Regions from separate parts of the Myxococcus sp. MISCRS1 genome, predicted to be linked through region 1. Evidence: riboswitches for the same ligand, from Rfam matches in the RefSeq annotation. Region 1 holds a riboswitch; each other region holds the start of a gene.

Region 1 (9,815 bases):
AGGTGCTGCGCGGGGGCGCGGGGGCTCGCTATGGCTCGGGAGGGCTCGGCGGCGCGGTGAACATCGTCACGCGCGCGCCGTCGTCGCACGTGCGGGCCAGTGGAGAGGTGGTCTACGGGAGCTGGAACACGGCGCTGGGGCACGTGGCCATCACCGGGCCTTTGTTGGACGGGAACGCGCTGGTGCTGCTGCACGCGGGGCGCTCGGATGGGGACTTCGCGTACGAGCTGGATGAGCTGCCCGCGGTGCCGGACAACCCCGTCACGGCGGAGGCGCGCGCGCGCAACGACGCGAAGGGGGGAGGCGTGCTGCTGCGGTATCGGCGGCGGCTCCCGGGGGGCTCGCGGCTGGATGTGCTGTCCGAGCTGTCGCTGGAGGACCGCGCGATTCCGGGCACGGTGCAGAACCCCCAGTCCGCGGGGCGACAGGACCTGGACCGGTTGTCATTGGGCGTGCGGTGGTTGGGGACGCAGGCGAGTGCGAGGGGCTTCTTCCGTCGCGATGGCCTGGAGGTGACGGGGGGGCTGCTGGGGGCGGGAGGTCCGCAGCGGCATGTCGTGGGTGGGGTGGAGGTGGAGGGGCGGACGCTGCTCGAGGGCGGGCATGCGCTGACGGCCACGGTGGCGTCGTCGGGGGAGCAGGTCACCCAGGCGAGGGGCGCGCAGTCCGCGAGCTGGTGGCGCGGCAGTGTCATGGTGATGGACGAGTGGGCGCTGGTGGCTGACGTGTTGAGCGTCGTGCCGTCGCTGCGGTTCGAGCGGGTGGGGCCCTACTGGTTGTTCTCGCCGAAGGTCGGCGCGTGGCTGTCGTTGGGCGGAGGCGTGGGGCTTCGGGCGAACGCGGGACAGTCGCATCGCGCGCCGTCGTTCCTGGAGCTGTACATCCGTCAGGGGACGTTGTTGCCCAATCCGGGGCTGAGGCCCGAGCGGGCGCTCTACGCGGACGCGGCGGTGGTCTGGGACTCCCAGGCGACGGTGGCGGGGGCTCCTCGGTGGAGTGTGACGGCGGGCGGCTTCGCGGCGCTTTACGAGGACCTCATCGCGTACGAGCTGTATCCGCCGATGATGGCGCGGCCGTACAACTTCGACGCCGCGCGGGTGTGGGGCGCGGAGCTGGAGGCGGAGGCGCGGCTGTTCTCGTGGCTGTCGGCGAGCGGTGGCTACACGTGGCTGCGCACGCAGAACCGGTTTGGAGACCCGCGCTACTTCAACCAGGACCTGCCCAATCGCCCGCGACACAAGTGGGTGGGGCGCCTGCGCGCGGGGCCGGAGTGGCTCAACGCGCGCACCGAGGTGCTGTATCAGGCGTCGCAGTTCGTCAACCGCACGGGCACGCGCTCTCTGCCCTCGCGCACGCTGTGGAGCGTGGGGGCCTCCAGCACCTTCCTGCGCAGGCCCGAGGTGACGCTGTCGGTCGAGGTGAAGAACCTGCTCGACGCGCGGGTGCAGGATTTCACCGGCTTCCCGCTGCCAGGGCGCGCGGCGTACGCGACGCTCGCGGTGTCGCTCGAGCCGGCTCCTTCTGCTCCCGAGGGCTCGAATGCACCGCGCGCTCCGTGAGCCCGGACGCCGGAGTTGTTCCGGAGCGCGTGGCGTGCGAGGTGACACCGCGCCGTCGCCAGTCGGTGTGCGGTCCTCTCAGCCGCCCGCGCAACTCTCGCTGGGCCGCTCGGCTCATGAGCTGCGCGCCCTGCGCGCTCGCGTGCCCATGCCGGTCGTTCACGGCACCCGTTGCAGCGCCGTCCTCTCGCAGGGGGCATCTCGCACGCACGCTCCTCGCGTCCGGTTCGTCCGTGGGGCCCGCTCGCGAGGTGCGCGTCGCATGTGTTCGCTCTCCCTGGCACCGGTCGTTCGCGGTGATGCCGCGCCTGCCTTCCCCTTCCTGAGGACTCGATGCTTCCTGTTCCTTCCTTCGTAGCGCCCAGGCTGCTCGTCCTGTCGCTGCTCTGTGCCTCGGCGCTCGTGCTCACGGGCTGTCCGGATGAGGGCGTGGTCTGCACCTCCGGCCTCGTCGTCTGTGACGGCGCCTGCGTGGACACGCGGAGCGACACCGCGCACTGCGGCGCCTGTGGCACCACGTGCTCCTCGGGGGAGGTCTGTCAGGACGGCGCCTGTGGTTGCCGCGCGGGCACCGAGTCCTGCAACGGCGCCTGCGTGGACACCGCGACGGATGTCGCCCACTGCGGCGCGTGTGGCTCGGCCTGTGCCGCCGGGCAGGTCTGCGAGTCCGGCACCTGTCGCGAGGGCTGCTCCGAGGGGCTGCTGCGCTGCTCCGGCGCGTGCGTGGACGGCCAGACGGACGCGCTCCACTGCGGCGCCTGCGGCAACGTGTGCCCCGACGCGCAGTCCTGCCGCTCCGGGCGTTGCACCTACGACGTCGTGGCCGCGTGCTTCACCAACGGACAGCTCGTGGGCCTCCAGGCGGGGACGGACCAGCTCGGACCTCGCCGAGAGTTCGGCGCGGGCATCCAGGCGCTCGCGTCCTGGGATGGCTTCGTGCTCGGCGCGGACATGACCAACGGCAAGCTGCTCCAGGCGCCTGGAGGCAACCTGGGCGCGCTCGTCGAGGAGGACTCGCTGGGCGTCGTGTCCGGCTCCCCCAATGACATCCTCGTGGACCCGCCCCACGTGTACGTCATCGACTCGGTGAACAACACGCTCCAGGTGCTCCGCCGTGACGGCCCGTCCCACGGCAACGGCCTGGGCCTGCGCACCGTGGGGCAGTTGAACCTCGGCCCGAACACCAGCCCCCAGGCGCTCGCGCGCTTCGGCGACCTGCTCTACATCCCGCTCTTCGGCACCGGCAGCTCCAACTTCCAGCACGGCAACGCCGTGGCGCGCGTGGACATCTCCGACCCCACGCAGCCGCGCAAGGTGGACACGCTGTCGCTCACCGGCCTGGACCTGAAGCCCTTCGACGGCACGGGCTCCATGCCCCTGCCGTTCTCGGTGACGGCGACGCGCACCCACGTGTACGTGGCGCTCACCAACCTCAACCCCGCCAACGACTACCGCCCCAACGGGCCGGGCATGCTCGCGCGCATCGACCCCGCCACCGGCGCCGTCAGCGCCATCGACCTGGGCCAGGAGCGCTGCCTCAACGCGGGCTACGTGGAAGCCGTCGGTGACCAGCTCGTGGTCGCCTGCATCGGTGAGGCCATCTACGACACGGCCAACGGCTACCTCGCCACGTCCGTTCGCTCCACGGGGCTGGTGCTGGTGAAGAACGATGTCCCCGTGGCCTCCTACGCGCTGAATCCTGGCTGTCAGCCCGGCGCACCGGGTTGCCTGTTGTCGGTGGCCAGCCGCTTCGCCGTGTCCCGTGGCGCGGTGTACCTGGCGGACACCAACGCGGGCCGCGTCTTCGTCGTGGAGGTCGGTGACGGCACCCTCACCGAGCGCAGGGGCTACTCCACGCCCACCGCGAAGGGCCCCGCGCTGGAGGCGTGCCCGGTGGACCCTCGACGCCCCGTGTCCAACGCCATCGACGTCACCGCGCTCCATTGACAATGCCTGTCGCCCGCCATATCCCGGCCGCGTCCTCGGTGCCGTCGTGCGAACCACGGCGGCTCTAGGGAACCCGGTGCGAATCCGGGACTGCCCCGCAGCGGTGTGCAGGAACGACCGCCGTCATTGAAGCACTGGTCCCTCACGGGACTGGGAAGCGACGGCCACTAGGTGGGCGCCCTCCGGGGCTCCCGCGCCTGCGAGTCCGAAAACCTGCCGTGGACCCGTGCCCCTTGGGCACGGACATCACCGAGGCCTCCGAGGGGAGGCGGCGGAGGCGTCAGCCCATTCACCGCGCACCGTGGGGTGCTCGGGTGCCCGCCTTCGACCGCGTCCTCCTGGAAGCCCACCCGCCCGTGGGGGCGGAGAGGGACGAGGACGCAGATGAAGACGGCTGAATCGAAGCGCGCGAAACCTTGGATGAAGTCCGCATCACTGGCCGTGGCCTCCTTCGCCGTGGCCCTGCTCGGCACCGGTTGCAACCCGGAGTGTGTCGACCCGTTCGACTGCCGCGCCGACAATGGCGAGGCCCCCGCGGGACAGCAGTGGGTCTGCGTCGACGAGCGGTGCGAGACCGAGCCCCTCCCCACCACCCCGACCCCCGATGCGGGGACGCCGGATTCGGGCACGCCCGACGCGGGCCCGCCGGACTCCGGGACGCCGGATTCTGGTACGCCGGACTCCGGCACGCCCGACGCGGGTCAGCCGGACTCGGGCACGCCCGACGCGGGTGAGCCGGATGCAGGTGCGCCGGACGCGGGTGAGCCGGATGCCGGCCCCGTGGTGGTCGACTGCGCGACGGTGCCGCTGGACCCGAAGCTGGGCACGCTCGTGCTCCAGCCGGGCTTCGTCGCCGCCGAGTCCGTGGCGCTGTCGCCGGACATCCTCGCGCTCGGTGCTTCTCCGGGCCCCACGTATGCGTTCTACGGCATCCAGGGACGAGGCAAGGACGCCGCGCTGTACTCGCTGGGCACCTGGCCCGACCTCCTGCCGGGCACCACGAAGCTCTTCGACATCATCACCCCCGCGGACCGCGAGGGCGGCGCCACGGTGTACCCGAACGGCTATGTCATCAACGACGGCCTGCGCGTCTTCACCGGCTACACGCTGGGCGCCACGGGCTCGCCGGGCAACGTCGCCGCGTATGACCTGGCCACGCCGGCCCACTCGAGCTTCGTCGTCGCGCCCAAGAACTTCTCCGCGGCGGCCTTCTCGTCCGGGGAGCTGAGCGCGGTGCTCGTCAACGGCGGCGGTCTGGGCTCGGCCTCCGACCTGGCTGTCTATGGTCTCGTGACGTCCACGGACCCCATGGGCACGGTGCGCGCGGTCAACTTCCCGCAGGGTGACGTGGTGGGAAGCGGCTTCACCGCCGTGACGGACACGGGCGTCGCCGCGCTGGGCTACTTCGACCAGAACTTCGTCAACGTCCTCCACGGCGTGGCGCCCACGACGCTCGCCACCGCCATCACCAGCGGCACGCCGCTGGACCTGGGCACGCAAGCGAAGGTCGACGTGGGCAGCGACTTCAACGACGTCGCGGCCTTCGGCGGTGGCGTGGTGCTCAACCGCGGCGCCTACGCTCCCCCGGACTACGACTTCGTCGCCACCGACGTGTCCCGCTACGCGCTGTCCGTCGGCGCGAATGACGCCGTGACGGTGGGCGCGCGCGTGCCCGTGCTCACCTACGTCAACCAGTGCACCACGGTGCGGATGCTCAAGGCGCTCGGCTCCGACGTGCTCGTCGGCGTGGCTGACCGCAACGGCCGGCGCCTGGTGCGCCTCCAGGTGGCGCCGTGAGCACGCGCGCCTCCTCGTGGTTCGGTCGCGGCACCGTGCTCGCCCTGGCGCTGAGCCTGTCCGCGTGCGGTGGGGACGAGGCTCCCGTCACGGACGACGACGCGGGGCCCGGTGACTCGGGGACCGACGCGAGCCCCTCGCGGCCCGCGGACCCGTACGCCGACGAAGTGGTCGAGTACCTGCCCGGCCCCGGCGCGGGCTTCGGACAGGACCGCTTCCCGTCCATCGTCCTGGGCGCGCCGGTGGGCGCGGGGCTGGACAGCGGCTCGCTGGATGTCCTCTCGCTGGGGCAGGGTGGCTCCATCACCCTGCGCTTCACGGACCTCGCGGTGGTGGATGGCCCGGGCGTGGACCTGCTCGTCTTCGAGAACGGCTTCCTCATCGCCGGAGGCCCGCGCGCCTTCACCGAGCGGGGCCGCGTCTCGGTGAGCGATGACGGCGTGCAGTGGCACGAGTTCCCCTGCGCCCCCTCGGACGCGACGAACAACTACCCGGGCTGCGCGGGCGTGCGTCCCGTGACGGCCAACCCCGCCGCTGGCATCAGCGCCACGGACCCCGCCGTGGCCGGCGGTGACGGGTTCGACCTGGCCACCGTGGGCCTCGCCCGGGCGCGCTACGTGCGCATCGTCGACGCGGGCACCAACGGCTCGGCGGGCACCTCCGCGGGGTTCGACCTGGACGCCGTCGCCGTGGTGAACGGCGTGTCGCTGACCGCCGCGCCATGACGGACCTGGACCGCCGCGCCGCGCTCCTCACGTTGGCCCGGGGCGGCTGTGCCCTGGCCACGCTGGGCGCGGGGTGCGGCGGCGAGTGGCGGGAGGCCATCGTCCTGGCCCCTCCGCCCGAGGGCGCCTCCTGCCCCGACCTCCCCCAGCCCGGCACCGCCGCCGAGGGCTGGGTGGAGGTGCGGCTCGAAGCGCATCCGGGCCTCGAGTCCCCCGGAGGCCACGCCCGGGTGCATGCGCCTGAGGCCCTGCTGGACGTGCTGCTCGTCCACACGACGCCCGGGTGCTTCGTGGCGCTGTGGCGCATCTGCACGCACGGCGACTGCGGCGTGGACTGGCGGCCCGGGGAGGGCGTGGTGGAGTGCCCCTGTCACGGCTCGCGCTTCGCCCTGGACGGCGCCGTCCTCCAGGGCCCGGCCCGGCGGCCGCTGGCGGCGTTCACCGCGGTGCGGCAAGGCGCGTCCGTCTTCATCCACCGACCCCGCTGAGCCCCGCACCCGAGGGAGCGGCCCGGCGCACTGTCAGTCCTGACCCGGCGACGGGCCTTTGCGCCGGGAGTCCGGGTCAGCCCCGTCCCCCTCCGGGGCACAGGTCTCCCTCTCTTACGTTGAGAGAGAGTCGTGTAATGTCGGGGATTCGATGTGGCAGATCATCATCAACGGGCCCGGCTACTTCGACACGTCCTATGACTTGCCCGAGGGCGTGACGAGCCTGGGCCGCGCCGACGAGAACGACATCGTGCTGGGCGGAGACCTGGTCTCGCGCCGGCACGCGCGCCTCTACGTGGAGGCGGACATCCTGCGCATCGAGGACCTGGGCAGCCGCAACGGCAGCCGCGTCAACGGCGCGCCCCTGCAGGGCTCCCGGCAGCTGTCCCCCGGCGACTCCGTGGCGCTGGGCGAGAACACGCTCGCGGTGCGCCAGCCCAACACCGTGGAGAACGCCGCCACGGAGATGGTGGACCTGGGCGCCGGCGGCGTCGTGCGCTTCGGCCACGGACAGGACGTGGGCCCGTCGGTCCTGCTCGCCAAGAGCGTGCGCGACGCGGACGTGCTGCGCCTGCTCGACAACGTGGGGCCGGTGCCCTTCGAGGACTTCAACCAGCAGGCCTCGTTCGTCCCCCCGGCCAGCCCCCGCGTGGCGCAGGAGACGCTGGTGCTGATGTTCCGCACCGCGGAGGCGCTCTCCACCGCCACCACGCTGTCCACCTTCCTGGACCTGACGATGGACCGGCTGCTGGAGCGCACCGACGCCACCACGGCGGTGGTGCTGCTCAAGCACCCCACGGGCGCGCTCGTCCCCGCGGCGGTGCGCCACCGGGGACGGCTGGCCAAGGGCGAGGTGCCGGTGTCCGACGCCATCGTCGACGAGGCGCTGCGCCAGGGCCGCGCGCTCGCGGTGGGCGACGTGCGCGACGACCGCCGCTTCGCCGCGCGCGAGAGCGTCATCCTCTACGGCGTGGCCAGCGTGCTGTGCATCCCCATCGGCTCCGAGGCCCCGTACCAGGGCGTGCTCTACGTCAACACCTCCGCCAAGGGCGACGGGCTGGAGCCCATGCTGGACGCGTGCTCGGCGGTGGCGCACCTGGTGGCCACCGGCGTGCAGAAGTTCTCCCCGCGCGACGGCGGCGCCACGCAGGAGCGACTGCGCCGCTCGCTGGAGCGCTTCCACCCGCCCGACGTCGCCGAGCGCCGCGCCACCGAGGCCCAGCGCCAGGGCGGCCGCCTGCCGGGCCTGGAGGAGCGCACCCTCACCGTGCTGCACGTGGAGCTGGTGGGCTTCCCCGCGCTGGCGTCGCGCATCGGCGGGGCCAAGGCGACCAGCCTGCTGAGCGACTTCCACTCGCGCGCCACCGGCATCGTGTTCAGCTTCGAGGCCACCGTGGAGTCCTTCATCGGTGAGTCCATGCGGGCCCTGTTCGGCGTGCCGTACGTGAAGGGCGAGGACTCCGTGCGGGCGGTGCGGGCGGCCTTGGCCCTGCGCTCGGACTGGGAGCGGGCGATGAGCCGCCGTCCCCTGGACGAGCGCTGCTCGCTCCGGATGGCCCTGCACACCACGCGCGCCCTGGTGGGGATGATCGGCAACGAGGTCCGCCCCGACTACACCGCCGTGGGCGAGGGCATGTCCGTGGCCACCTGGCTGGCGGCGACGGGCAACCCCGGGCAGGTGTTGATTTCCGGTAAGGTGCTGGCGGCCGTGGCGGCCCGCTTCGACGTGATGCCCCTGGGGGAGCGGCTGGTGCGCCCCCCCAAGGAGAAGGTGGCCGCCTTCGAGGTCCTCGACGAGGACGTCGGGGTGTTGACCAACCCCGGCCTGCGGTGAAACCCCCTGCGGCAGGTTGACGGGTTGATGGACCAGGGCAAGCCAGGGTTCAATGGGCGCCCGAGTGGTGGACCCCCGCCCCCATGAACGCTCATAACCCCTCCGCCCGGCTGCGCCCGTTCCGGCCCCAGCCCTTTGGCCGGTACACCCTCCTGTCCCATCTGGCGACGGGCGGCATGGGTGAAATCTATCTCGCGAGGCTGGAGGGCGCGCAGGGCTTCGAGAAGCTCTGCGTCATCAAGAAGATCCTCCCGCAGCTCGCCGAGGACACCGACTTCGTCGAGCGCTTCGTGGGGGAGGCGCGCACGCTCGTCCGCCTGAGCCACGGCTCCATCGCCCAGGTGCTGGACATGGGGCTGCACGAGGGCGAGGCTTACATGGCCCTCGAGCACGTGGACGGCAAGGACCTGCGCAAGGTGGCCGCCCGGGTGGGGGACAGGCAGGTTCCGCTGCCGCTGACGTTCATCCTCTACGTCATGGGCCGGGTGCTGGACGCGCTGGCGTACGCGCACCGCAAGAAGGACGACGACGGGGAGGACCTGAAGCTGGTCCACCGGGACATCTCGCCGCAGAACATCCTCATCTCCTACGAGGGGGAGGTGAAGGTCATCGACTTCGGGCTGGCCAAGAGCCGGCTGTCGGCGGCGAAGACGAACCCGAGCATCATCCTGGGCAAGTTCCTCTACATGTCCCCGGAGCAGGCCCGGCACCAGCCGGTGGACCGGCGCGCGGACCTGTACGCGGTGGGCCTGACGCTCTACGAGCTCATCTGTGGGAAGAACCCCTTCGACGGCATCCACCCCGGCGAGCTGATGTCCGTGGTGGCCAACCCGAAGGTGGCGCCGCTGGACGAGGTGGAGCCGCTCACGCCGCGCTCGGTGACGGCGCTGGTGGCCAAGGCGCTGGAGGTGGACCCGGCGCAGCGCTTCCAGACGGCGGAGGAGTTCCGCGGCCGGCTGCAGGCGTGCCTGATGGAGATCGACCCCAGCGCGGGGCCGGAGAGCGTCAGCCGCTTCATGCGCGAGCTGTTCACCGCGGACTTCCAGTCCGAGCGCCGGCTGCTCGCGAGCCTCAAGGACGTGCCGCGCGGTGGCTACGCCGAGGCGCGCGCCGCGGCTCCGGAGCCCTCGGAGGAGGGGGCCGCGCCGCGTCCGTCGCCGCCCGCGGGGGCGATGTTGCCGGCGAAGACCATCCGCCTGGATGGGCCGGTGGAGGCGCTGTCCTTCCATCCGACGCGGCGCAGTCGCGATGGTGGGCCCGTGGATGACGGGGAGACGCGTCCGGGCATCCCGATGGACGAGTCCACCCGGCCCGCCTTCCCGCTGGAGGCGCTGGAGGAGGAGGCTCGGGTGCGGGCGGCCCGGCTGAATCCGGACACGTCGCCCTCCCTGTCCGTGGAGGTGGCGCCCGAGGTGGCCGCCCGCCCGCCCGCGCCGCCGCCCGCCGTCGCGCCCGCGCCTCGGCC
Region 2 (9,815 bases), 6.5 Mb from region 1:
GCGCACCATGACGTTCTCGGGCTTCAGGTCGCGATGGATGACGCCCGCCTCATGCGCATGCGCGAGCGCCGCGGCCAGCTCGTGGATGACCATGGCCGCCAGCTCCGGCGGATCCATGGGCCCCTCGTCGAGCACCGTCTTGAGCGTCTGGCCGCGGATGTACTCGGTGACGATGAACGCGTCCTGCGCGTCCGCGGCGGAGAAGTCGAACACCTCGAGGATGTTGGGGTGGTGCAGCTTGGCCACCGCGCGGGCCTCGCGCGCGAGCCTCCGCCGCGACTCGTCCTTGCCCGCCAGGTGGGGGTGCAGCACCTTCACGGCCACTTCACGGTCCAGGGCGGTGTCGAGCCCCTTGTACACGACGCTCATGCCCCCCGAGCCGAGCTGCTCGAGGATGCGATAGCGACCGATATGGCGGCCGACGAGCGTCATGACGTGTGCGGCGAAAGTGCCTTCCCCCTCCCTCAGTCCCCGAAGCTGATGCCCATGCTCTTCGCGAAGCGCACCAGCTCGCCGGAAGGGTCCACCCGGCGCTCCTTGCGCGACTCGCTCAGCGGTACCGCGACAATCTCTCCGGCGCGCAGGGCCACCATGTGGTCCCACTGTCCATCGCGCACCAGGTCCAGCACCTTGCAACCATAGCGCGTGGCGAGCACGCGGTCCGCCGCGCTCGGGCTCCCGCCACGCTGCAGGTGGCCCAGCACGTTGACGCGGATCTCCGCTTCCACGTGCTGCGCCAGCAGGTCCGCGCACACCTTGCCGGAGCCGCCCAGCCGCACCACGCCGCGTCCGGGCACGTCCTCGGCCTTGTCCAGCACGGCCAGCGTGCCGCCCACGGGGAAGGCGCCCTCGGAGATGGCGATGATGGAGAAGCTGCGGCGGCGCGTGGCCCTGCGGCGCAGCTTCTCCACGATGGACTCCACCCGGTAGGGAATCTCCGGGATGAGGATGACGTCCGCTCCGCCAGCAAGCCCGCTCTCGAGCGTGAGGAAGCCCGCGTGCCGGCCCATGATCTCCACCAGCATCACCCGGTCGTGCGCCTCCGCCGTGGAGTGCAGCCGATCCAACGCCTCCGTCACGATGAGCCGCGCGGTGTCGAAGCCGAACGTCTGGTCCGTCCCGCTCAGGTCGTTGTCGATGGTCTTCGGACAGCCCACCACCTTGAGGCCCTTCTCACTGAGCCGGTGGCCGATGGACAGCGTGCCGTCGCCGCCCACCGCGATGACTCCGTCGAGCTTCAGCGCCTCGCAGCGGCGCAGCACGGCGTCGGACACATCGCGCTCCACCCAACGTTCACCCTCCCTGAAGGCGTAGATGAACGGGTTGGCGCGGTTGGACGTGCCCAGGATGGTGCCGCCCTTGGGGAGGATGCCGCGCGTGTCCTCCTCGGTGAGGGGACGCGTGAGGTCGGGCTCCACCAGGCCCATGTAGCCGTTCTCGATGCCGACGAACTCGTGGCCGAACTCGTGCGTGCCCCGCTTGACGAGGCCGCGGATGAGCGCGTTGAGCCCGGGGCAGTCTCCGCCACCGGTGAGGACTCCGAGTCTCAGTGAACGGGCCATAGGGGTCGGACGCGGGTGTCAGAGGCAGGAGTGCCCACCATGACAGCGACGTCGGACCTGATGATAGGAGGCCCCCGCGCCGGGGTGCAACGCGCGAATCACCTCACGGATCGGATTTCCGAGTGGAAACGCGAGCTTCCATCAGTCCCGCTTGAGGCGGCGACGAGAGGCGACGCGGTCCAGCAGGGCCTGCAGACGGGGCTGGGGCGCCTTGGGCAGCGCCTTGTCTGTCGGAGATTGTAGGGGCATCTCCTTCGCCATCCGGTAGACCTCGATCAACCGCTCCTTGAAGAGCTCGTTGTCGGGGCGCTCCTGGACGGCGCGGCGGTAGGCGGCGGCCGCTCCCACGTAGTCCCCGAGGGCGAACAGGCGCTCACCCTCCTGGGCGGGTGAGGAGGGGCCGAGCGGGAGCTCAGGCTCCTCGGGCGGTCGGGAGGCCTCCAGCTTCTGGAGCTCCAGGGGCTGGAGGGACTCGCGGAGGTTGGCGAGCTTGTCGGCGAGCGCGCCGTCGTCCGGGAAGGCCAGGAGGAGCGCCTCATAGAGGTCGAGCGCCTCGACCAGCTCTCCACGGCGCAGCGCTCGGTCGGCGCGAGCCTCCATCTCCACCCGGGCTGCAGGATTCATCTCGGCGCGAGGTTACCCGTGCCCGACGGGGATGTCACAACGAAGGCGCGCGGGCCTGACTTCGCGGTGAGCCGGGCCGGTGGGCCTCATGCCCGTGAAGCCGTGTCTTCTGGGTATCCATGGGTTCATGCGGCCTGGCGCGTGAGTGGCCGCGTCCGGGGCTCGGGGGGCCTATGCTGCGCGGTGTGAGCCTCTCGTGGGTGGCAGGCGGGTGGTTGTTGCTGTCGGGCGCGCTCGGGACCGAGCTGCGGCGCGACGGCTACGTGCTGCGTCCGCCCGAGGGCTTCCACATGGTGCGGTGGGAGCCGTACACGGGCTCGGTGGCGGGGGCGGTGACGTTGGACGCGGAGACGCCGAGGGCCTTGTCCGCGGCGCTCGCGGATGGCGAGGGCCCGGAGGCCGCGACGATGTTGGTGTCGGTGGTGGAGCGCGGCTTCTCCGCGAGCCCGTCCGAGCGTGACGACTTCGCGTCGGCGGTGATGCAGCACTTCCAGCGGGAGCTGGGGGTGGTGCTGTCGCCGGAGCGCGTGGACCGGATTGGAGGCGATGCGCCGCGCGTGGAGGTGCTGGGGACGCTGCGGGACGCGGGGCAGACGCGCACGGTGCTGGTGGCGGGGCTCGCGTCCGAGGGGCGGCACGCGGTGGTCGTCGTCAGCGCGCCCGCGGTGCGCTGGGAGGTGCTGGCGCCGAGCGTCCGAGCCTCGCTGGAGACGTTCCGCCTGGAGCCGACGACGACGCCTGGCGTGGTTCCCCGGCGCTTGTTGGGCGCGCTCGCGGGGGCGCTGGCCGGTGCGCTGGTGGCGTCATACGCGGCGTGGCGCCGGGGGCGCGCGGGGCGGATGGCCTCCGAGTCGTGACGACCGCGCGGCTCGCGCACGAATGAATCCCCGGTGGCGCCCTGGGCGGCGCCGCGAGCGGGCCGCCTCGGAGGCGGGCGGGTCCCCGCGTGATGCCATCTGCTGGAGTGCGCGCCGGAGCCCGAGGAGCCGGCCCCGGCGCGCATTGCGTTTCAGGGCTTCACGTCACTGCGCACCCGGCTCGGGCAAGAGCGGGGGCACGGCGGTGGGCTTGCGGTGCTCATCCAGCGCCACGAGCACGAAGCGCCCGCGCGTGCACAGCTCCCGCGCGCCCGTGAGCAGGTCCTCGGCGAACATCTCCACGTCCACGGTGACGGAGGTGCGGCCCGTCGCCGTCACGCGGCTGACCAGCTCCACGAGCTGCCCCTGCTGCACGGGCATGTGGAAGTCCACGCGCTCGCTGGACGCGGTGACCACGGTGCGGCGCGTGTAGCGGCTGGCGGTGATGAACGCGGACATGTCCATCCACCTCAGGGCCTGACCTCCGAAGAGGGTGCCGTAGTGGTTGGTCTGATCGGGGAACACCATGTCCACCATCCGCGTCTCGGTGGCGGAGGAGGGGAGGGACGGCTGCATGTGACTCATGGACGGACTCCTGGCCCACGGGCCTCCCCGGACATGAAGACCTCCGAGGGCGGCGGTGGGCCGCGAGGGATGGCCTGACCTTCCCGCGAAGGCCGGGGGCGAAGCGCCACCCGGGGCGCTGTCCGCGTCCCAGATGGGCTCGAGGCAGGTTTTCGGGCTCCGTGGGCCTCCCACCACCCGCCCCTCATCGCGGCGCGTGCTGGCGTCCTAGGCGCCGTCCCTTCCCAGCCCTCGTCTGCCGAGGACCAGTGCGTTCGACGGCGTTCGTTCCCACTGACCGCTGCGGGGCAGCTCCGGATTCACACCGGATTCCCTTGCTAAACCTCGTGGACCCCCACGAGGCACCTCGGGCGGGGCGGACCCTACCCGCTGCCCGGCGCGTCGCCAACAGGGCAGGTGGGTCGACGAGCGCACCGGAGGCCTCATGCCCCGCCACTCGGTACCCCCGCGCGCGCGGCGCTGGGATAGCGTGCGCCGCATCCATGTTCGTCTTCCTCCTCGTCGCCGTGCTGGGGCAGGCGCCGGCCGTCGCCCCATCCGAACCGGGCGCGCCCTCCGCCGTCCGAAGCCAACCCGACGTCGTGCCCGCTCCCGCGCCCGAGCCGCCTCCGGCCGTGTTGCCCCCGGCCACCCACGAGCTCTTCCAGCGCATCCAGAACCGCGTCGCCCAGGTGCGCATCATCGAGCGCCGCTCGGGCACGCGCTCCTCCATCGGCTCCGCCTTCTTCGTCTCGGCCGACGGGTACGCCATCACCAACTACCACGTGGTCTCCGACGTGGTGCTCCACCCGGAGGACTACACCGCGCAGCTCGTGCTGCGCACCGGCGGGGAGCCCGTGCCCGCGCGCCTGGTGGACGTGGACGTGGTGCACGACCTGGCCGTCATCCGCATGGATGAACCGGTGAAGGACTACTTCGTCCTGGAGGACCGCGAGCCGCCCCAGGGCGCGCGCCTGTTCGCCATGGGCAACCCCCATGACCTGGGCACCACCATCGTCGAGGGCACGTACAACGGCTTCATCCAGGACTCGCTCTACGAGCGCCTGCACTTCAGCGGCGCCATCAACCCGGGCATGAGCGGCGGCCCGACGCTGACGGGGCAGGGCACCGTGGTGGGCGTCAACGTGGCCACCATGGGCAACCAGCTGGGCTTCCTGGTGCCGGTGCACCGCGCGAGGACGCTGCTCGGCCGGGCGCTGAAGATGGCGCCGGACGCGACGCCCGCGCTGCTGGAGACGGTGCGCGCGCAGCTCATCGAGAACCAGCAGCGGCTCACCGAGCAGATGCTCGCGGCCTCGCTGCCGAAGCAGACCCTGGGCAGCTACCACGTCCCGGGCCGCTGGATCCCCTTCCTCAAGTGCTGGGGCGACACGCCGCATGACCCGGAGGTGCCGTACACCGTGACGAACTACCAGTGCTCGTCCGAGGAGGACATCTACCTGTCCTCGCGGCACCGCACCGGCGTGGTGGCCTTCCTGCATCAGCAGGCCTCCAGCCAGGAGCTGGGCGCGCTGCGCTTCTCCGCGCTCTACACCGCGCTGTTCTCGCAGGACCCGGACACGGTGGAGGCCTCGCGCGAGGACGTCACCAACTTCCGGTGCACCTCCGAGTTCGTGGACGTGGGCGGGCTGCCCGTGCGCGCGGCCATGTGCCTGCGCGCGTACAAGCGCTTCCCGGGGCTCTATGACCTGGTGCTGCGCGCCGCCGCGCTCAACGCCAGCACCAGCGGGGTGGACACCAGCCTCACGCTGGGCGGCTTCACGGCGGACAACGCGCGCAAGCTGGCGCGCCGCTACCTGGAGGGGCTGTCGTGGACGAAGTGATCTTCCTGGAGGTGTTGGAGGGTGACTCCGTCCACACGCGTCACCGGCTGGATCGCTTCCCGGCCACGGTGGGCCGCGCGTACTCGAACGACGTCATCCTGGATGACCCGAAGGTCTCCGCCGAGCACCTGCGCATCGACCGCCGCGAGGACGGCGCGCTCGTGCTGCGCGACGTCGGCAGCGACAACGGCACCTGGCGCGTGCAGCCCTGGACGCAGCTGGCGGAGCTGGAGCTGGCGCCCGACACCCGCGTGGCGGTGGGGGACACGGTGCTGCGCTTCCGGGCCCGCAACCACGCGGTGCCGCCCACGGTGGTGAGCACCGTGTCCGGCGAGCCCCGCGAGCGCGTGTTCGAGCACCCGCGCGCCTTCCCCGTGGCGATGCTGTCCCTGCTGCTGTTCAGCGCGCTGGCGTCCTACCTGGGCAACTACGCGCGCACGGACTGGGGCGAGCTCACGGTGGCCCTGGTGATGCCCCTGACGCTCACGCTCCTGTGGGCCGGAGGCTGGGCGGTGGCCAGCCGCATCTCCCGTCGCCACTTCCACTACCGCGCGCACGCGACCATCGGCGCGCTGGTGCTGCTGGGCGCCGTCGCGCTGCCGCTGCTGGTGGCCGCGCTGGGCTTCAGCCTGGGCCTGGGCGCGAGCCTCTCTTGGGTGTACCACGCGACGTTCCTGCTCCTCATGGGCTGGGGGCTCTTCTGGCACCTGCGCTACGTGGCGCGGTGGGAGCCGGCGCGGCTGGTGCGGGTGCTCGTCGTGGTGACGCTGGCCTTCGGCGCCGTGTCGCGGGCGAACGATTTGCTGGGCAACGAGCCCTTCAGCACGTCGCTGGACTTCTCCCGCACGCTGCTGCCGCCCGTCTTCCGGGTGGCCCGGGCCCAGCCCGTGGAGTCCTTCTTCGAGGACCTGGACGGGCTCCAGGAGCAGGTGGACGCGCTCGCCAAGGAGGAGTAGCGCGCGACGACGCCCTGGGTGGGCTGGCGGTGTCAGACCTGGAAGGTAGCCTGCGTCGCTCGGGTGGTCGAGCGACCAGGAGGTCCAGGTGCGAGTGAGCGTGGCGCCGGAGCTGTCGTCGTTCCGGGAGGTGGCGCGTGGGTTGTTGGTGCGCGGCATGCCTCCGGACCGGGTGGAGTTCGAACAGGGGCAGGGGGCGTGGACGCAGTGGGTGGACCCGCTCCTGTCCGGTGGTGGCGCCCGGGCCGTCCCGGCGCTGCCCGCGGACTTCCTGTCCCTGGCGGAGAAGGTGGTGTGTCACCGGGATCCGGAGCGCTTCGCGCTGCTGTACCGCGTGCTGTGGCGGCTGACGCACGGTGAGCGGCGCCTCCTGGAGAAGGACGCGGACCGGGACGTCCAGCGGCTGCGGCGCATGGAGCGCGCGGTGCGGCGGGACCTGCGGGAGCTGGTGATTCGCGTCCGGTTCCATCGCGCCGCCTCGGATGGAGAGGCGCGCCATGTCGCGTGGTACCGGCCGGAGCACCTCGTCGTCCGGCTGGCCGCGCCCTTCCTCGTGGGGCGCTTCCCCTCGCTCCACTGGAGCCTCTTCACGCCGGACGCCAGCGCGCATTGGGACCGGGCGAGGCTGTCCTTCGGCGCGGGGCTCGTGTTCCCGGAGCCTGGGCCCTCCCCGGCCCGCGCCGCGTCGCCGGACCCGGTCCACGCGCGGCCGCGGGTGTTGCTGCTGGGGGACGTGCCCGGCACCCGGGAGGAGGGAGACGCGGCGTGCTTCGTGGGGCCCTCGGGCAGGCTGCTGGAGCTGGTCCTCGCGCGCGCGGGGCTGCGGAGCTCGGACCTGCGGGTGTCCCGGGCCCGCTGGCCGGGGCGTCGCTCGGGCGCGCTCAGCTGGCCGGAGACCCGGGCCCTGCGGGAGGAGCTGGCCTCGGAGGCGGCGCGGGTGCGTCCCCGGCTGCTGCTCGCGTTGGGCGGCGCCGCGGGGCAGGTGCTGCTGGGGCCGGGCTTCCGGCTGGACGTGGGGCGGGGGCGGCTGGTGCCCTCCGAATGGGCTCCCGGCGCGCTGGCCACCTTCGCGCCGTGGGACGTGCTGCGTCGGCAGGACCCTCGCGAGCGCGCGGAGGCCCGCATCCACTTCGAGGCGGACGTGCGCGCCGCGGCGCAGTGGCTGAAGAGCCCGGAGGCCCTGGGCTCCTGAGCGGACGCACGCGGGCGGCATCGACAACGCGCGAGGCCGCCCTCCATATCGACGGGGCCCCTGGATGATTGCGCTCAGGACGGCACTGGAGAGGGGCGCGTGAGCGCGGTGATAGCCTCGACCGGACCCAGGTGCGCTTCTCGGAGGGGACGCCATGCGTCGTTCAGCCCTGACCCTGTTGTTGCTGTTGTGCGCCGCGTGCGCGCGGACCTCGTCGGTGGTGCCGCGCCGCGGCCCCCCCGTCACCGTCGTCCCACCGGAGCTGGCGCTCGAGTCCGGTGACTCGCCCTGGGCCATCTCCATGCCCTTCGGCCTCGCGCAGGATGGCAGCGCGCTGGTGCTGCGCTTCCTGGAGCGGGCCGAGGCGTCCGGCGCGCGCTACCTCAGCAACGTGCAGGTGGTGTTCGTCGCGGACGACGCGGGCACGTCCATGGAGTGCCGGACGAAGCTGATGCCGGAGGGCACCATCCCCCCGTGGAGGCCGCTGATCCGCACCGCGATGGCCGCGGGCGAGTACGCGCCGCTGAAGCTCGTCAGCCGTCCCGTGCCGGACGTGGTGGTGAGCTGCCAGGAGACGTGGGCCGTCACCATGGTTCCCCAGGCCGTCCGCGTGTCCAACGTGGGTGGCGCGCACCCGGGAGAGCTCACCATCGGCGGCAACATGGTGCGCCGTCCGGAGGTGCGCTGCGGGCCGGTGGCGACCCTGCGCCTGCTCACGCGCTACGCCTTCGAGGACGCCGTCAGCTACGTGCCCCCGCGCATCGAGCGGATGGGCGAGCACCGCCCGGAGCTGAAGCTCCAGGAGACGGAGGCGGAGTGCTACCCGAGGGACCCGGCCTCTCCCGGCGTCAACCGCATCGAGGCGATGGCCTATGGCGGCGCCGGACCGCGCGCCGCGTTCCTGGACGGCCCCATGACCCCGATGGAGGCGCCCAGGTCCGCACCTCAGATGGACCTCTGAGGTGCCCTCGCGCGGCTCACATGCCGCGCAGCGCGTGGGGCTGGTAGGGCGCCTCGAGCTGCTGAAGCTCCTCCGCCGTGAGCTTGAGGTCCACGGCGCGCACGGCGTCCTCCAGGTGCTCCGGCTTCGTGGCGCCGATGATGGGCGCCGTCACCACCGGCCGTGACAAGAGCCACGCCAGGGCCACCTGCGCGGGCGGCACGTTGCGCGCCTCGGCCACCTTCCGGTTGGCCTCCGCCACCTCCCAGTCACCCGGCTGGTCATACAGCACGGGCGCGTACGCATCCGTCTTCGCGCGCGTCGTGGAGCTGCGGTCCGTGAGCGACTTGCGGGAGCCCGCGAGCAGCCCGCGCGCCAGGGGAGACCACGGGATGACGCCGATGCCCTCCGCCTCGCACAGGGGCAGCATCTCCCGCTCCTCCTCGCGGTAGACCAGGTTGTAGTGGTCCTGCATGGACACGAAGCGCGACCAGCCGTGCAGGTCCGCCACGCCCAGCGCGCGGGCGAACTGCCACGCGAACGTGGACGACGCGCCCAGGTAGCGCACCTTGCCCTGGTTCACGAGCTGATCCAACGCCGCCAGCGTCTCCTCCAGCGGCGTGTGCGGGTCCATCCGGTGGATTTGATACAGGTCGATGGTCTCCACCCCCAGGCGCTTGAGGCTCGCCTCGCACGCCTGGACGATGTGCTTGCGAGACAGGCCCCGCATGTTGGGCCCGTCCCCCATGGGGAAGTACACCTTGGTGGCGAGCACCACCTCCTCCATGCGCGCATACCGTCGCAGCGCACGACCCGTCACTTCCTCACTGACTCCCAGCGAGTACATGTCCGCGGTGTCGAAGAAGTTGATGCCCAGCTCCACCGCGCGGCGGAAGAAGGGCTGGGAGGCTTCCTCGTTCAGGACCCAGGGTCGCCAGGAAGGCGTGCCGTAGCTCATGCAGCCCAGGCAGAGGCGGGAGACACGCAGGCCGGTGCGGCCCAGCTGTGTGAACTTCATGAAGTGCTCCTCTCGTCGGTGACGCGGGCCGTGAATATGCAGCCTGCGAGCGCCGATGTGCTGGGTCATTCGTGATGACACGCCTTTTCTGGATGCCCCGAATCCATTAAAAGATAGGCGCATCCAGGGGACGCCAGTCGGTGCAGCCAAGACAACGCCCCCGGGTCGCTGGGACGCGTGTGTGCCGAGCTGAAACGGCTGGTGTCCTGCTGAAAAAATCCCCCCTCGGGACATCGACATGTATCTGCCGACTCGCGC
Region 3 (9,815 bases), 1.2 Mb from region 1:
GCCCGAAGTGCGAGTACTCCTCCAGCTCCAGCCGCTCGGAGGAGGACGCCTCGCCGCGGCGGCGGAGCGCGTGCAGGCTGCCCACGCCGGGGTTGCCCGCCCAGCTGAAGACGAGCTTCTTCACCGCGCCCGCCTCGATGAGCTGGTCGTAGACCAGGTCCGGGGTGAGCCGGATGGCGGTGAGGTCCTTCACGCCCTGGCGGATGATTTCGTGGCCCGCGGCGAAGCAGATGAGGTGCGTGAAGCCGTCGATGACGATGGAGCTGCCGTCCTTGACGCTGGCCGAGATGGCCTCGCGCATGGAGCAGCGCTTGTCCACGGCCCCTGGCTTCACAGCTTCACCCCCGCCGCGGCCCGGGCGGGCGCGGCCCTGGACAGGTCGAGCGACAGCTCGCCCAGGCACGCGTCGAGGATGCGCAGCATGACGGCCACCTCGTGCTCACCGACGACGAGCGGCGGCGCGAAGCGGATGGTGGACTTGCCACACGACAAGAGCAGCAGGCCCTTGCGGAACGCGAGCTGCTCCAGCTCGCCCACGTAGGCGCTCGCGGGCTCGCGCGTCGCGGGGTCCACGAACTCCGCGCCCACCATGAGGCCCACGCCGCGCACGTCGCCGATGACGGGGTGGCGTGACTGCAGCTCCCGCAGCCCACGCTGGAGCAGCGCACCGGTGGCGCGCACGGAGTCGAGCAGCCCCTCCACCACGTCCAGCGTGGCGAGCGCCGCCGCGCAGCACACGGGGTTGCCGCCATAGGTGCTGCCGTGCGAGCCGCGCGGCCACGTCATCACCGACTCCTTGGCGATGATGGCGCCCAGCGGCATGCCGGAGGCGATGCCCTTGGCGGACAGCAGGATGTCCGGCATCACGCCGAAGTGCTCCGCCGCGAACATGTGCCCGGTGCGGCCGATGCCCGACTGCACCTCGTCGAACACGAGCAGGATGCCGTGCGTGTCGCAGATGCGCCGCAGCTCCTTCAGGAAGCTCGTCGGGGGCACCACGTAGCCGCCCTCGCCCAGGATGGGCTCCACGAAGATGGCGGCCACCTCGCGCGGGTCCACGTGGTTGACGAACCACTCGCGCTCCAGCGCCAGGGCCGGGTTGCACGCGTCGCCGCACGCCTGCGGCGCGCAGCCGTTGGGACAGCGGTACGGATTCGCGTACGGGACGTGGATGACGCCGGGCAGGAGCGGCCCGAAGAAGGCGCGCTGGGCCACCTTCGACGAGTTGAGCGAGATGGCGCCGTAGGTCCGCCCATGGAAGCCGCCCTTGAAGGCGACGATGTACTGGCGGCGCGTGTGGTGCCGCGCGAGCTTGATGGCGCCCTCGACCGCCTCCGTGCCGGAGTTGGTGAGGAAGACCTTCTTGGGTCCCATCTCGGGCAGGTAGCCGGCGAGCCTGGCGCAGAGCTTCGAGAAGGCGTCGTAGTAGAAGTCCGTGCCGCAGATGTGCAGGAAGCGGCCCGCGGCCTCCTGGACGGCCTTCACCACGTGAGGATGCGCGTGGCCCGTGGAGGCCACGGCGATGCCCGCCATGAAGTCGAGGAAGCGGTTGCCGTCGACGTCGTGGACCCAGGGGCCCTCGCCGCGCTCGACGACGAGCGGGTACTCCTTGATGTACGAGGGCGAGCTGAAGCGCTGGTCCAGCTCGATGATGGCGCGCGCCTTCGGCCCCGGCAGGGCGGTCTTCACTTCGGGATGGAGCATGGTCATGGGGGTCTCCTGTCGAGGGCGTCAGCCCATCCGTGTCTGCGCCTGCTCGCGCATGAATTGAGCGACGTAGTAGGGGCCGCAGCCGCCCTTGCCGGACCCGCCGCTGCCCTTCCAACCGCAGAAGGACTGCACGCCGGGCCACGCGCCCGTCGTCGCGCCCGTGCGGCGGTTGGCGTAGAGGACGCCCGCCTCGGCCTGGGCCATGAAGCGCTCCACCTCCTCGGCATCGCGGCTGAAGATGCCGGCGGTGAGGCCGTAGTCGCAGTCATTGGCCCGCAGGAGCGCCTCGTCCAACGTCGAGAAGCGCGTCACGCCGACGAAGGGCAGGAACAGCTCGTCGCGCATGAGGCGATGTCCGTGCGAGAGCGCCACCACCGTGGGCTCCACGAAGTGGCCCTCCTCGAGCGCGGCCTCCAGACGGGGACGTCCACCTCCCGCAATCACCGCGCCGTCCTGGCGGGCCTCATCCACCGCGCGCTCGAAGCGCTTCACCGCCGCCGCGTTGATGACGGGGCCGGTGAAGACGGACGCGAGCGACGGGTCACCCACCCGCGCGTCACGCGCCTTCGCGGCGAGGCCGTCGGTGAACGCGTTGTACAGCGACTCGTGCACGTAGATGCGCGACAGGGCGCTGCACTTCTGACCGGACATGCCGAAGGCGGAGCGGAAGCAACCCTCGATGGCGGCCTCCAGGTCCGCGTCGCGACAGACGATGGCGGGGTTCTTCCCGCCCAGCTCCAGGAGGCACGGCCGCACGCGGCCCGTGGACATCCGCCGGTGCAGCTCCATGCCCACCGCCTTGCTGCCGGTGAAGGACACGCCGTCGATGCCGGGGTGGCGCACCAGCGCCGCGCCCACCGCCTCGCCCTCGCCGTGCGCGACCTGGAAGACGCCCGGAGGCAGGCCCGCGTCGACGAGCGCCTGGTACAGGCCCTCCGCGCACCAGGGCGTCTCCTCGCTGGGCTTGAGGATGACGCTGTTGCCGCCGAGCAGCGCGCCGCCGCTCATCCCCGCCGCGAGCGCGAGCGGGAAGTTGAACGGCGAGATGATGACGAAGACGCCATAGGGCCGCAGCACGCTGCGCGTGTCCTCGTTGGGGGACAGCCGCGCCATGGGCCGCGAGTAGCCCTCCGCCTGCTCGAGCTGACCCGCGTAGTAGCGCAGCAGGTCCGCGGACTCCTCCACGTCACCGAGCGACTCGAGCCGGCTCTTGCCCACCTCCAGCGTCATGCGCGCGGACAGCTCCATGCGCCGCTCGGAGATGAGGTCCGCGGCGCGGCGGAGGATGCGCACGCGCTCCTGCCACGGCGTCGCGCCCCAGCCGCGCTGGGCCTCGCGCGCCACGCGCACCACGCGGTCCACCTCGGCCACGGGCGTGCGGTGGACGGACACGAGCAGCTCGTCCGGCCGCGCGGGGTTGCGGCTCTGAAGCAGGTCTCCACTCCGGAACGCCTCGCCGCCGAGCCACGACGGCAGCTCTCCGCCCAGCGTCGAGCGCACGGCGGCGAGCGCCTCGTCGAACTGCGCGTGCAGCGCGGACAGGTCCGCCTCCAGCACCGAGTAGGTGATGCGGAAACTCATGACGCCTCCTGGAAGAAGTGGTGGATGCCGCGGGCGAGCGTGTCGACCAGTTCGTCGACCTCCGCCTCGGTGATGACCAACGGGGGGCCGACCATGAGCAGGTCCCCGTTCGTCCCGTCCGCGTGGCCCGTGTTGGACCAGAGGACCAGCCCCCGCTCGAACAGCGCCGACAGCAGTCGCTCGATGACCTTGCGCGCGCGTGGGAAGGGGCGCTTGCTCGCGGTGTCCTCGACCAGCTCGATGCCGGCCATCAGCCCCACGCCCTGCACGGAGCCGACATGCGGCAGCGCGCCCAGCGCCTCACGCAGGCGGCGCTGGAGGTGCGCGCCCACGCGCCCGGCGTGGGCCACCAGGTCGTGCCGCTCGTAGTAGTCGAGCACCGCCAGCCCCGCCGCCGTCATCGCGGGCGCCTGGAGGTACGTCTGCGCGTGCATGAAGCCGCCCGAGCCCCGGCGCAGCTCCTCCAGGTGCTCCTCGCGGATGAGCAGCGCGCTCAAGGGCGCGTAGCCCCCGCTGATGCCCTTGCCGAGCACCAGCACGTCCGGGGTGAAGTGGAACAGGTCGCTGGCGAAGAAGCGGCCGGTGCGCCCGCAGCCGCACATGACCTCGTCGGCGATGGTGAGGATGCCGTGCTCGCGGCACACGGCGCTCACGCGCTCGAAGTACCCGGGCGGTGGAGGCGACGCGCCCGCGGACGAGCCGATGACGGGCTCCGCGATGAAGGCGGCGATGGTGTCCGGGCCCTCGCGGCGAATCGTCTCCTCGAGCAGCCGCGCGTAGTGCTCGGCGCCGTCGCGCGCGTAGTTCTCCAGCCCGGAGCGGTACGGGTACGGCGCGGGCGTGGTGACGACCTCCGCCAGCAGGGGGCCGAAGAAGGTCTTGTAGTGGGGCCGCCCCGACAGCGAGAGCGCGTACAGCGTGTTGCCGTGGTAGCCGGGCACGCGCGCGATGACCTTGCCGCGCTGGGGCTGGCCGCGCTCGACCCAGAGCTGGCGGACGAACTTCACCGCGGCCTCCACCGCCTCGGAGCCCGAGCCGAGGAACGCGGCGCGCGTGAGCCCCTGGGGCGCGAGGGCGCACAGGCGCGTGGCGAGCGCCTCGGTGACGTCGGTGGTGAAGTGGGTGCCGTTGACGTAGGCGACGCGCAGCAGCTGCTCATGGATGCGGTCCGCCACCTCGCGGTTGCCGTGACCCACGCTGGCCACGAGCGCACCGGCGGAGGCGTCGAGGTAGCGCTTGCCGCTCGCGTCGAAGAGGTGGACGCCCTGGCCGTGCGTCACCACGGGGAAGTCGCGCGCGAGATTGCGCAGCAGCACGTTCCCCTGGGGGTAGCGCACCGTGTGCCTGGCTTCGTCCCGCATCGTCCGTCCTCCACGCAGCGCGGACGACCGGAGGTCGCCCGACAGGGCTCCCGCGTGGAAGAAGGGCAGTCACGATGCGCGCGTGAGCGCACACCAGGCCCCGACTGGAGCCCACGGACCGACCTTCGCCCCCACGGGCGACTGGAGACACGGGGGATGGAGGTCGGAGAAGTCGAGCGTGCGTGAGGGCCCGTCGAGGCACGAGCGCCGCTCGAACCTTCCGGCCGTCCCACGCGGCTCCAGGTCGAAACCGTCCGTGGATTTCTCCCACGGTCGGATGCGGGCAGGTCTTCGGGCTCGTGAGCGCTTCGGCCTTGGGGGCCGGCTTCCTACGACTCGTCGCTTCCCAGCTCCCCAGGGGAACCAGTGCGGATGACGAGGCTCGTTCTCACTTACCGCTGCGGGGCAGCCCCGGATTCGAACCGGGTTCCCTTTTAAGCTCGGACCGAGGTCCGAGCACCAACATGGGGCGGTATGTACTGTTCGCCTCTTCGGACTGTCAAGCGAAGCGCCGGTGCGCGCTCGACGCGCGGGGACGTGACGTCTGCCGGTGCGCGGGGATGTTCGACGAGCAACCTGCCGTGCATGAGCGCTGGCGCATCCCGCGCGCAGGCGTCACCTTCATCGGTGGCGCTCCGCGTCGGAGGACGCCTCCAGACCATGGCTCCGTCCGCCGCGAACACCGCCGCCGCGCCCTTCACGTTCACCCGTGCACAGAGGGTGTTCACGATGTCGGGCGCGCTGCTCGGGCTGCTGCTCGCGGCGCTGGACCAGACGATTGTCGCCACGGCGGGTCCCTCCATCCAGGCGGACCTGGGCATCTCCCCCGCGCTCTATCCGTGGCTGACGACGTCGTACCTGGTCGCGTCGACGATGATGGTGCCCGTGTGGGGGAAGCTGTCGGACCTGCTGGGCCGGCGCATTGTGCTGGCGGCGGGAATCGTCGTGTTCCTGCTGGGCAGCTTCCTGTGCGGCGTGTCGCGCTCGACGCTGACGCTCATCCTGTACCGCGCGGTGCAGGGGGTGGGCAGCGCGGCGCTCTTCACCGCGTCGCTGTCGGTGGTGGCGGACCTCTATCCGCCGCGCGAGCGAGGCAAGTACCAGGGCCTGTTCGGCGCGATGTTCGGCCTGTCGAGCGTGGTGGGGCCGCTGGCGGGAGGCTTCATCACGGACCGGCTGGGGTGGCACTGGGTGTTCTTCATCAACCTGCCGGTGGGCGCGGTGGCGCTCGCGCTCGTGCTCTCGCGCATGCCGGCGCTCAAGCCGCCGGGGGCCTCGCGCGGGAGGCTGGATGTGACGGGCGCGGTGCTGCTGGCGCTGGCGGTGGTGCCGCTCCTGCTCGCGCTCAGCCTGGGACGTGGCGCGGAGCAGGTGGCGCACGGTGGCGGCTGGGCGTGGAGCTCGTGGCAGGTGCTGGGGTTGTTCGCGCTCGCGGCGGTGGGGACGGTGTTGTTCCTGCGCGAGGAGAGGCGCGCGCAGGAGCCGCTGCTGGACCTGAAGCTGTTCCAGGACCGGACGTTCGCGCTGGGGAACGCGGCGGTGTTCGTCATCGGCGCGGTGTTCCTGTCGGGCGTGGTGTTCCTGCCGCTGTTCATGGTGAACGTGGTGGGGCTGTCGGCCACGCACGCGGGGCTGACGTTGACGCCGCTGACGTTGGGCGTGGTGGCGGGCAACATCCTCAGCGGTCAGCTGGTGTCGCGCATCGGCCGGTACAAGGGGCTGATGCTGGGCTCGCTGGTGGTGTTGATGGTGGGCTTCACGGTGATGGGGTTCACGCTGACGCCCACGTCGACGCAGACGGAGGTCACGGTGAAGATGGTCCTGGTGGGCGTGGGCCTGGGACCGTCGATTCCGCTCTACACGCTGGCCATCCAGAACGCGGTGTCACCCCAGCGCATCGGCGTGGCCACGGCGATGGCCACGTTCTTCCGTCAGCTCGGGATGACGCTGGGCGTGGCGCTGCTCGGCGCGGTGTTCGCGACGACGCTGTCGCATCAGCTGGGCACCCGCGTGGCGAGCGCCACGGAGGGACTGCAGCCGAAGCTGCGCGCCGAGCTGGCGTCCGCGGTGCCCGGTGTCGACGGGAGCGAGGCGGGCCCCGCGCAGTCGGCCTTCCAGGCGGAGAAGGTGAAGGAGCGCGTGCGCGCGGAGCTGGAGGCCGAGCGGCAGGCCCTTCAGCGCCCGGAGGTACGGGAGCAACGTGCGAAGGAAACGGCGCCCTCCGATGCGCGCGAGCAGCCTGCCGCGGCGTCAGCGCTCTCCGCTGTGGACGCGAAGGAACAGCGGGCGCTGGAGGCGGTCGACCGGACGGCGCTGGCGCTGAAGGAGTCCTTCACGCGGGCGGTGGAGGCGGTGTACCGCTGCGCCATCTTCGTCGCGCTGCTCGCGTTCCTGGTGACACTGCGGCTGCCCGAACAACCCCTGCAACGCGGGCGCGCGCGGGCACCGGCACCCACGGAATGAGCTCGGCGGCGCGCAACGCGCACGGAGGCGGACCGGGCCTTGCGCCGGTACACACGCCAGTGCGCGAGGGCACCGGGGCGGTGTGCCGGGCATCACCACCACGGACGGGACAGCGCCGGGCTCACGCGGCGGTGAGCGCGGAGGACTCCGAGTCGAGCGTGTAGATGCGCACGGGGTGGGGCACGCCCTTGACGGGGTGGTGCCCCAGGTCCTTCACGTCGCCACGGTAGTGGGAGACGAAGGACTCGGAGAGGAGCACGGGCTCGTTGAGCCCCGCGCACAGGCCCGCGATGCGGCTGGCCAGGTTCACCGCCGGGCCGATGACGGTGAAGTCGAGCCGGTCCGACGCGCCGATGTTCCCGTACATCACGTCGCCGACGTGGAGCGACGCGCCGAACTCGTAGGTGGGCAGGCCCCTGCGGCGGCGCGAGGCGTTGTCCTGCTCGCTGGCACGCACCGCCTCGTGCACGGTGCGCGCGGCGGCGGCGCAGCGGTCCTCCACGAGGGCGTGGTCGTCGATGCGGAAGATGGCCAGCACGGCGTCGCCCATGAACTTGAGCACCTCCGCGCCGTGCGAGTGGAAGGCGCCGACCATCGTCTCGAAGTAGGCGTTGAGCAGCTCGAGCAATGCGTCGCGGGGCAGCGCATCCGACAGCGCGGTGAAGCTGCGCAAGTCGCTCAGGCAGATGACGGCGGAGGTCGTCTCGCCGTCGCCGCGCCGAATCTGTCCCTGGAGGACGCGGCGCCCCGCGTCGCGGCCCAGGTACGTGTCGAGCAGCACGCCCGTCATGTCCTTGCGCGCGAAGACCTCCAGCACCAGCTCCAGGATGGGCTGCAGCTCGTGGAGCAGGGCGCGGTGCGCGTCCGTGAAGCCCCCGGGCTCGGAGGTGGCCCAGGAGACGCCGTGGCGCGAGTCATCGCTGAAGCACACCGGCAGCGCGAGGTACTCGGTGAGCCCCTCGGCGCGCAGCTCGGTGAACATGGGGAAGTCGCCGTCCGGGAGCGGCTGCTCCAGGCGGCGGTGGATGACGGGCAGCCCCTCGCGCAGGGCCTTGAAGGGGCTCTTCGAGAACGCGGGCAGGTGCTGGAGGCCGTGGGGGTGGACCTCGGCGGTGGCGCCATGTCCGACGCGCCAGCGGAAGCTCCGGGCGTGCAGGAGCGGGTGCAGCGTGAAGAGGACGATGGAGGCGCGCGACACGGGCACACCGCACGCGGTCAGCCGTTCACACAGGCCCGACAGCAGCGGCACGGGATTGGGCAGACGCCTTGCTTCCACGGCGAGCCAGCCCACCACGGAGGAGAAGGCATGGTCGCGAAGGCTTCGCGAGTCTCCGGCATTCACTTTCACGAGGCACTCACCACCCCCCGGCGGGCCGAGCCGGGCCGGGCGCGAAGCAACCATGACGAACCCGGAGCGTCAACGGAGACCTCGGAGAGCGAGCGGGCGGGTGCCTGTCCCCGCCGCCCCTCCCCCGAGTGTGCGTGGACCTCACAGCTCGTCGAACAGGTCGACGACGGCCTGCGCCAACAACTCCTGCTCGTCGGAGGAATGCTGCGACGCGTACGTGAGGACATCCTGAACGCCCGCCGCGTCCCTGCTCCAGAAGAGCGTCTTCAGCCGCGCTCGCAGCCGCTCACCCTCGTCACCCGCCGAGTCGAGCGCCTCGCGCGTGGACTGCGCGCCCACCAGCTTGACGTAGACGAACATGTCGAAGCTGTCCTTGGACTTCTCGGGACGATGCTCACGCTTGGCGCGCTCCTTCATCGTGAGGAAGCCCACCGCGTCGGGCAACAGAATCGCCAGGGACTTTCCGCCCACGGTGAGCGACACCTGCTGGCTCCGACGCAGGGCGACGCGAGAGTCCAGCAGCGGCGTCATCTGCGTGGGGAGCGCGTCGACCTCCACATCCCCTGGCGCGAAGAGGTCCAGGTCCATGCGCTGACCACTGGGCAGGTCCTTCGACCAACGATAACCCTTCGAGCGTCGGGAGAAGCCTCGTTCCGAGAAGACCTCGGGGAGCCGGCCCGCCATGAACTCCGAGCCGTCCATGTCGAACAGCAGGTCGGGCTCGAACGAGAACCCCCGCTCCACGGCCACGCCCGTGTCCGTCTCGACGGCGATGACCCCCGAGCCTCCGCGGCGCTTCGACTCCAACGCGAGCACCTGTCCACCGATGAGCATCACGGGCGTCGACAGCGCTCCCAGGTCGAGCAACAGCTCCCGGAGCTCGCCCAGGATTTCGTCGAACCGCTCCTCGTCGGTCACTCGAAGTCCTCGACGAGCGGCAACGACCTCGCGAAGCGACGCAGCAGCTCGTCCGCCTGTTCCTCACCACGCCCGCCGCTGTGCTGGAAGTCCACGGCCAGTTGGGGGAGCGCCACGCCCGGGCCATGCGGGAGGGCGCGCGGACTGGAATAGATGCCTCCCACCTCCGTCTCCGCGGAGGGCTCCGCGCGGAGAATCCAGAAGTTGTGCGGCGTCATCCGGCGCAGCTCGAAGGCGCGGATGGCCGCCTCCTGCGAACCGGAGAGATAGAGCCCGTGGGGCAGCCCCGAGACGAACCGCTCCTCGGGTTCAAGGGCACTCGCCAGGGAGAAGATGGAGCGAATCCCCTGGGAGCTCAGCCTCCGATACCCCGCCTCGAGCGCCTGGGACGTCGTGGAGGGCGCGTTGAACCCCTCCTTCGAGATGGCCGTGGG

What was found. Region 1 has a riboswitch for cobalamin ahead of OWM54_RS26620 (hypothetical protein). Riboswitches for the same ligand answer to the same signal wherever they lie in the genome.
Region 2: it holds a riboswitch for cobalamin, as region 1 does, so the genes downstream of both, OWM54_RS00525 (acyl-CoA thioesterase) here and OWM54_RS26620 (hypothetical protein) in region 1, are expected to answer to the same signal.
Region 3: it holds a riboswitch for cobalamin, as region 1 does, so the genes downstream of both, OWM54_RS21680 (aspartate aminotransferase family protein) here and OWM54_RS26620 (hypothetical protein) in region 1, are expected to answer to the same signal.

Annotation. Positions count from the first base shown of each region.
Region 1 is NZ_JAPNKB010000001.1:6,671,755-6,681,569, forward strand. It holds gene OWM54_RS26610 (TonB-dependent receptor plug domain-containing protein) at 1-1,559, shown strand, start outside; gene OWM54_RS26615 (MXAN_6577-like cysteine-rich protein) at 1,893-3,506, shown strand; cobalamin riboswitch at 3,526-3,742, shown strand; gene OWM54_RS26620 (hypothetical protein) at 3,927-5,303, shown strand; gene OWM54_RS26625 (cell surface protein) at 5,300-6,028, shown strand; gene OWM54_RS26630 (ubiquinol-cytochrome c reductase iron-sulfur subunit) at 6,025-6,516, shown strand; gene OWM54_RS26635 (FHA domain-containing protein) at 6,668-8,350, shown strand; gene OWM54_RS26640 (serine/threonine protein kinase) at 8,434-9,815, shown strand, end outside.
Region 2 is NZ_JAPNKB010000001.1:165,024-174,838, reverse strand. It holds gene OWM54_RS00545 (serine/threonine-protein kinase) at 1-432, opposite strand, end outside; gene OWM54_RS00540 (6-phosphofructokinase) at 465-1,562, opposite strand; gene OWM54_RS00535 (hypothetical protein) at 1,704-2,186, opposite strand; gene OWM54_RS00530 (hypothetical protein) at 2,360-3,043, shown strand; gene OWM54_RS00525 (acyl-CoA thioesterase) at 3,209-3,628, opposite strand; cobalamin riboswitch at 3,754-3,992, opposite strand; gene OWM54_RS00520 (S1C family serine protease) at 4,111-5,451, shown strand; gene OWM54_RS00515 (FHA domain-containing protein) at 5,439-6,407, shown strand; gene OWM54_RS00510 (DUF4130 domain-containing protein) at 6,496-7,599, shown strand; gene OWM54_RS00505 (hypothetical protein) at 7,754-8,560, shown strand; gene OWM54_RS00500 (aldo/keto reductase) at 8,577-9,557, opposite strand.
Region 3 is NZ_JAPNKB010000001.1:5,458,142-5,467,956, reverse strand. It holds gene OWM54_RS21695 (CoA transferase subunit A) at 1-319, opposite strand, end outside; gene OWM54_RS21690 (acetyl ornithine aminotransferase family protein) at 331-1,710, opposite strand; gene OWM54_RS21685 (aldehyde dehydrogenase family protein) at 1,732-3,291, opposite strand; gene OWM54_RS21680 (aspartate aminotransferase family protein) at 3,288-4,652, opposite strand; cobalamin riboswitch at 4,917-5,131, opposite strand; gene OWM54_RS21675 (MDR family MFS transporter) at 5,313-7,115, shown strand; gene OWM54_RS21670 (adenylate/guanylate cyclase domain-containing protein) at 7,237-8,463, opposite strand; gene OWM54_RS21665 (hypothetical protein) at 8,605-9,381, opposite strand; gene OWM54_RS21660 (hypothetical protein) at 9,378-9,815, opposite strand, start outside.